3 regions of the Shewanella sp. DC2-4 genome follow, and region 2 is predicted to be linked to each of the others. Evidence: predicted binding sites of a transcription regulator. Region 2 holds the regulator's gene; each other region holds the start of a gene.
What was found. The regulator MetJ, encoded in region 2, represses methionine synthesis genes. The targets are predictions, from matches to a motif close to TAGACGTCTAGACGTCTA.
Positions count from the first base shown of each region.

Region 1 (2,279 bases), 380 kb from region 2:
GCGCCGTGGCAATCGTGGCTGCCTGATTTGTTAGGTGAACCAAAACCGATAATGGTTTTGCAGCAAATCATGGTTGGTTTATCAGTCACCGCTTTCGCCGCTTCGATAGCAGCACGGATTGCCGCGCTATCGTGACCATCAACACCGGCAATCACATGCCAGCCGTAAGCTTCAAAACGCTTTGGCGTATCATCGGTGAACCAGCCTTCAACATGGCCATCGATAGAAATACCGTTGTCATCCCAAAATGCGACCAGTTTACCTAAACCTAAAGTACCGGCTAATGAACAGGCTTCGTGGGAAATACCTTCCATCAAACAGCCATCGCCGAGGAAGCAGTAAGTGTAGTGATCAACGATATCGTGACCATCACGGTTAAACTGTGCCGCTAAGGTTTTCTCAGCAATCGCCATACCAACAGCGTTGCTGATGCCCGCACCGAGTGGACCCGTTGTGGTTTCAACACCTGGGGTGTAACCGTATTCTGGGTGACCCGGGGTTTTAGAATGCAATTGACGGAACTGTTTAAGCTCTTCAATTGGTAATTCATAACCAGTCAGGTGAAGTAAAGAGTAAATCAGCATTGAACCGTGACCGTTAGAGAGGATAAAACGATCTCTATCTACCCATTTCGGATTGTTCGGGTTGTGCTTAAGGAAATCATTCCACAGCACTTCAGCAATATCTGCCATACCCATTGGGGCGCCGGGATGGCCTGAATTTGCTTTTTGAACTGCATCCATACTTAACGCACGGATTGCGTTTGCGAGTACTTTACGGGAAGACATGCTCTCTCCTGCTTGTTTGTGGGGTCTAGCGGGCAATTTGGATGCATATTTTCCCCTACATGCCAGTGTGACGCAAACTAAAATTGCCATTCACTCAGCAAAAGATGGCCGAATATGTACCCAAACAACCTGAAGATGCAGGATTCAGGTAGCTTGAGTATATAAGTCGCAGAAATAAGCTAGTCACTTTGCTCGCGTTTACTTGAGAGGGCATAGCAAGGATCACTTATAATGGAGAAATAAATTTCTCAAAAACATAGTAAACTTAATACCATGAAATATAAGTAAAATAACCTATTTATGGCAGGGCGTAGTCGTTTTCAGGTCACAATCTGAGAGGATTTTTTATTATCGGGGGTGATCGGCAATCGGATTTAAACTAAAATAGCCGTCTAGATGTAGATGCTTCTACACGTTTGAATGCTAACGACGAGATTTTCCTACTATGGCAAAGCACTTGTTTACTTCTGAGTCGGTCTCAGAAGGTCATCCCGATAAGATTGCAGATCAGATTTCTGATGCTGTGCTAGATGCAATTCTGGCTCAAGATCCAAAAGCACGCGTAGCGTGTGAAACTTATGTCAAAACCGGCATGGTATTAGTCGGTGGCGAAGTCACTACCTCTGCCTGGGTTGATATTGAAGAAATCACCCGTAAAACGGTGCGTGAAATTGGTTATACCCATTCAGATATGGGATTTGATGCAGACTCGTGCGCAGTATTAAACGCCATTGGTAAGCAATCACCCGACATCAATCAAGGTGTAGACCGCGCAGACCCTGCAGAGCAAGGTGCTGGCGATCAAGGGTTAATGTTTGGTTATGCCAACAACGAAACTGACATTCTGATGCCTGCACCTATCACCTATGCTCACGCATTAGTGAAACGTCAGTCTGAAGTGCGTAAAAATGGCACGCTACCTTGGTTACGCCCAGATGCGAAAAGCCAAGTCACTTTTGCCTATGATGATGGCAAAATTGTCGGTATCGATGCAGTTGTGTTATCGACTCAACACAGAGATGACGTTTCACAAGCCGACTTAATTGAAGGCGTGATGGAAACCATCATCAAGCCTGTATTACCGGCTCAATGGTTAAACAAAGACACTAAGTTCTTTATCAACCCAACTGGCCGTTTTGTTATCGGTGGTCCAGTAGGCGATTGCGGCTTAACGGGTCGTAAGATCATCGTAGACACCTACGGCGGCATGGCCCGTCATGGTGGTGGCGCATTCTCTGGTAAAGATCCATCAAAAGTGGATCGTAGCGCGGCATATGCTGCACGTTATGTGGCAAAAAACATAGTTGCAGCAGGTCTTGCTGATCGCTGTGAAATCCAAGTGTCTTACGCAATTGGTGTGGCAGAGCCGACCTCTATCAGCATCGAGACCTTCGGTACTGGTAAAGTGTCTGAAGAAGTGCTGATCAAGTTAGTCCGTCAACACTTTGAACTGCGCCCATACGGTTTAACGGCCATGCTAGATTTAGCACG
Region 1 covers NZ_JABRVR010000002.1:3,416,410-3,418,688, forward strand. Annotated here, with positions in the region: gene tkt (transketolase) at 1-788, opposite strand, end outside; gene metK (methionine adenosyltransferase) at 1,234-2,279, shown strand, end outside.
Region 1: the regulator MetJ is predicted to act here: its motif matches at 1,174-1,191, upstream of metK (methionine adenosyltransferase).

Region 2 (2,279 bases):
ACTGTCGAAGGCTGACCCCGTTAAGCCTAGAGTGTTCGACCACCAATGTAAGCTTTCGCCGATTTGCGCGTCTTTGGCGACCACAGCGCCGCCGACCACATCGCTGTGACCATTGATATATTTAGTGGTGGAGTGGATAACGATATCCGCGCCTAACAATAGGGGTTGTTGCAATATTGGCGATAAAAAAGTGTTATCGACCACCACCAGCGCGCTGACCTCATGGCTCGCCTTAGCAATGGCTTCGATATCTACCACACGCAATAACGGGTTCGATGGGGTTTCGAGCCACACCATCTTAGGATTCTGCGCAATGGCGGCGGCTAACGCTTGGCTGTCGGTTTGGTCGACCACAATGAGCTTAAACTGGCCTTTCTTCGCCAAGTTGGTAAATAAACGGTAGGAACCACCATAGCAATCATGGGGCACAACTAATAGGTCATCGGGGCCGAGCAAAGTGGTCACTAAGGTGATGGCCGCCATGCCAGTGCACGTCACTATGCCAGTCGCCCCCTTTTCTAATTGCGCTAATGCTTCGCCTAAAATGCAGCGCGTTGGGTTGCCTGAACGACTGTAATCGAATTCGCGGGGATTTTTATGACCATCGAAGGCGTAATTAGTCGACAAATAAATCGGTGGCACAACTGCACCATATTGAGTATCGCTTTCGATACCCTGACGCACTGCCAGTGTGGCTAATTGACGCTCTGCCATGGGTGGACTCCTAAATTCGATAGACTGATAGAGATGTCTGGACGTCTAAATGTACCTAAGCCCAACGCCATCGTCAATAGGCGTGAAGACGTTTAGACGTCTGAACATAAAGAAATCTGTTTGCAATCACAAAGAAATAGTAGCAATAATTTGACTGTTCTTTGTAAGGGTTTAAAATCTGCCCCGAATTTAGCGTTATAACAGGTGAGTCAATGACTGAATGGAATGGGGAATACATCAGCCCCTATGCTGAACATGGCAAGAAGAATGAACAAGTAAAAAAAATTACTGTGTCTATTCCGCTCAAAGTGCTTAAGGTCCTCACGGACGAACGTACTCGTCGTCAGGTCAATAATTTGCGTCACGCCACCAACAGCGAGCTGTTGTGTGAGGCATTTTTGCACGCCTACACTGGCCAGCCATTGCCCAACGATGAAGATCTGTCAAAAGATAACCCAGACAGCATTCCCGCTGAAGCCAAGTTGTTAATGGATCAAATGGGAATCGAGTGGGAAGACATGGAATAGCGACTCGTCGCTTTCAAAGTCATATCACAGTGCTCATCAATAGGGATCGTTAACGATCCCTTTTTGTTTATACCCAAGCGACTTCAAACTTTAAATTTCACCATCTTGAGTTGGTTTGGGATATAGGAAATCCTATGTTTTCTATGATAGATCCACAGACACTCGCCTTAGCCTCGCTGGTCGTGTTTCTGGGCGCATTAACCCAAAGTCTTATTGGGTTTGGGCTTGCGGTTGTCGCCAGTCCTTTGCTGTATATCGTCGATCCACAACTTGTACCTGCGCCTGTTATTGCTATGGGTTTCTCCATCGCCCTGCTGACCTTAGTGCGTGAACGCGGTCACTTAGAATTCAATGGCTTGCAATATGCTCTCATAGGTCGCGTGCCCGGCGGTTTTATCGGCGCGAGTTTATTGCTGTTTGCGCCTCAACCCATACTGGGTTTATCCATCGCCGCCATTGTGACTGTCGCAGTGATCCTCAGCCTGTATAAATTCAGCCAGCCAGTGAATAAGAAAACCCTCTTCGGTGCAGGTGTGGTTTCAGGGATCTTCGGCAATATCGCCGCGATTGGTGGCCCACCGATGGCGATTTTGTTGGCAGGCAAAGATGCCTCGCAGTTTCGCGCAGCCCTGTCGGCCTTCTTCATTTTTAGCTCCATGATTGCACTGATCATTTTAGCGATCACAGGCTTATTAGAATTAAAACATCTGTGGCTGTCGTTGATGCTGCTCCCCTCAGTGATTTTAGGTTACTTAGTCGCAGGACGATTAGTGGGCCGTGTCGATAAAGAGAAGACAAAGATGGCGACGTTAGTCCTGTGCAGTATCAGCGCCTTAGTGCTAACGGTGAAGTCGGTTATCGAGTTATTACCCCAATAAGCGTCCTACTTATACTGGCAAACCTTCTCACGATTCAAACAATAAAAAAGCACTGACATTGCCAGTGCTTTTTCTTTATCTATCAATATGTAAAGCCAGCTTACACTCAGCTTAAATAGCTTTGCCCTGCGTACACAATAAAGTGTCTTAAGGCGAGTAC
Region 2 covers NZ_JABRVR010000002.1:3,794,447-3,796,725, forward strand. Annotated here, with positions in the region: gene metB (cystathionine gamma-synthase) at 1-714, opposite strand, end outside; gene metJ (met regulon transcriptional regulator MetJ) at 927-1,241, shown strand; gene HQQ92_RS17235 (sulfite exporter TauE/SafE family protein) at 1,376-2,119, shown strand; gene nrfD (NrfD/PsrC family molybdoenzyme membrane anchor subunit) at 2,226-2,279, opposite strand, start outside.

Region 3 (2,279 bases), 1.8 Mb from region 2:
GTTCTGCCCCATGGGATACACTTTGCCAAGCTCAATGGTAAAGGCATCGGCACCGTAGCGTTCAGAGGAAAAATAGCTGAAGGTCGTGGTCGGTTCGTGGTGGAAAAGTACTGTATCGACGCCGCTTGCGGCTAAAAACATAATTTGCTCGCCGCTAAAGGCGCGCCCAGGACGATAGGGATAGATAGCGAACTTTTCATGCTTCGAGGCGCGCATCGCCGTGTGCAGATCATAATGGATGCGCTGACGTCCATCGGCAACCGCAGTATAAAAACGATCGACATAGGCTTCGAGTTTTTTCGCGCGTACTCGCTCAGGGTTCACTAACCCTGGTGGATTGGAATGCTCACCACTAAAGAGACGATTCATGTTTTCGTCAATAATCCGCGTGCCGTTATTAATCGCTAATGGGTTACCAATGAGAAATAAAGTGCGCTGCTTTGCGATGATCTTTTGCTGTAGAAGTTGTTTAATTAAGCTATTGCAGAGTTCAATGGGCGCGGTCTCGTTACCGTGAACACCGCAGGAAAGCACAATATCTTTTCCTTCATTCTTTACTGGTTCGAAAACAATAACACCGGTATCCCACACTTCCACTTGAGTATGATCGCCTAAGTTAAATGAAAATTCGCCATCGAACTGTTCAGGATGGGCTAAGGTGAGCGCTAAAAAATCCTTTGAATCTAACAGAGCTTGTAACACAGAATTCTCCTTATAATGATGTGTAACAGTATTGGCGCAATAGCATAAGTACAGGCAGTAATAACCACTTAAGCATTTATCTCACCGCGGTTAGTCTCACTCGCACCTAAAAAACGGCTTCAATACTAACACATGTTTTTAGTGCTGTTCTCAGACATTTATTGCCGTAGGACCCAGTTTTAAGCGGAATGACATTCAACTAAGCTGATTGTTAAATTCTTAGGACATTCCCTAAGAATTTCCCATGATAAATATTCCAGCTTGAGGCTTGCTTTTGCACTCAAGTTTTATCACAATCCTTAGCCATCTAGACTTCTATTGGATTTAATTATGGCGTTAGCAACCTTTGGTGCCGGCTGTTTCTGGGGCGTAGAGTATTTTTTTAGACAAGTGAACGGCGTATCGAATGTCACCTGCGGCTATATGGGCGGCAATAATGCGGCGACAACCTATGAAGAAGTCAAAAAAGGCAAAACGGGCCATGCCGAAGTGGTGCAAGTGGAATTCGATCCCGCCCTTGTCAGTTATGAAGACTTGCTCGATGTATTTTGGAAAAACCACAATCCAACGAGTCTGAACATGCAAGGCGGAGATATTGGCACCCAATATCGCAGCACCATTTTCTTCCACGACCGTGAGCAAAAAGCGGCCGCAGAAGCCTCAAAATTAGCTTTTGCCCGCTCAGGTCGTTGGGGATTACGCCATATCGTCACTGAAATTGTGCCATTGCAACAGTTCCATGTTGCTGAGGAATATCATCAAAATTACATCGATAAGAATAACTTACCGAGTTGTCATATCGAATACTAAGTACGGTCAAATCAGTATTAGATCAACTACTCACAGCTGAATTAGACACAAACAAAAACGCACTCAAATCTGAGTGCGTTTTTTTATTTTGAGGCGTTAGCTAAACCTACTACTGGATTAAGCGTTTAGCGCCTTATCAATTAATGCCTGCGCATCTTTGATGATCTCAGCTAAATGTTGCTCACTGATAAAACTTTCGCCGTAGATCTTAAATAACGCTTCCGTGCCCGATGGACGCGCCGCAAACCAACCATTCGCCGTAGTCACTTTGATGCCACCAATGGCCGCATTATTGCCCGGCGCATGGGTTAACACGTTTTCGATTGACTCACCCGCAAGCACAGTGGCATTTAAGGTTTCAGCATTCAATAACGCAAATTTGGCCTTGTTTTCAAGACTGATTGGGCTATCGATACGCTTATAAAAGCTTTGGCCAAATTGTTTTACTAACTCTTGGTGACGCTGACCTGGGGTTTTACCTGTCACCGCAAGGATCTCTGCCGCAAGTAACCCTAGAATAAAACCGTCTTTATCCGTACACCAAGTAGAGCCATCACGGCGTAAAAATGCCGCGCCAGCACTCTCTTCACCGCCAAAGGCGATTGTGGCTTCGGCTAAACCATCGACAAACCACTTAAAACCCACTGGCACTTCGAGTAACGTTTTGCCGTGGAAAGCACAAATTTTATCGATAAGCGCACTCGATACTAAGGTTTTACCTATGGCTAAGGTATCGCTCCAATCTGGTCTGTGTGTCAGTAAATAAT
Region 3 covers NZ_JABRVR010000002.1:2,032,342-2,034,620, forward strand. Annotated here, with positions in the region: gene astE (succinylglutamate desuccinylase) at 1-702, opposite strand, end outside; gene msrA (peptide-methionine (S)-S-oxide reductase MsrA) at 1,033-1,512, shown strand; gene pgm (phosphoglucomutase (alpha-D-glucose-1,6-bisphosphate-dependent)) at 1,630-2,279, opposite strand, start outside.
Region 3: the regulator MetJ is predicted to act here: its motif matches at 1,003-1,020, upstream of msrA (peptide-methionine (S)-S-oxide reductase MsrA).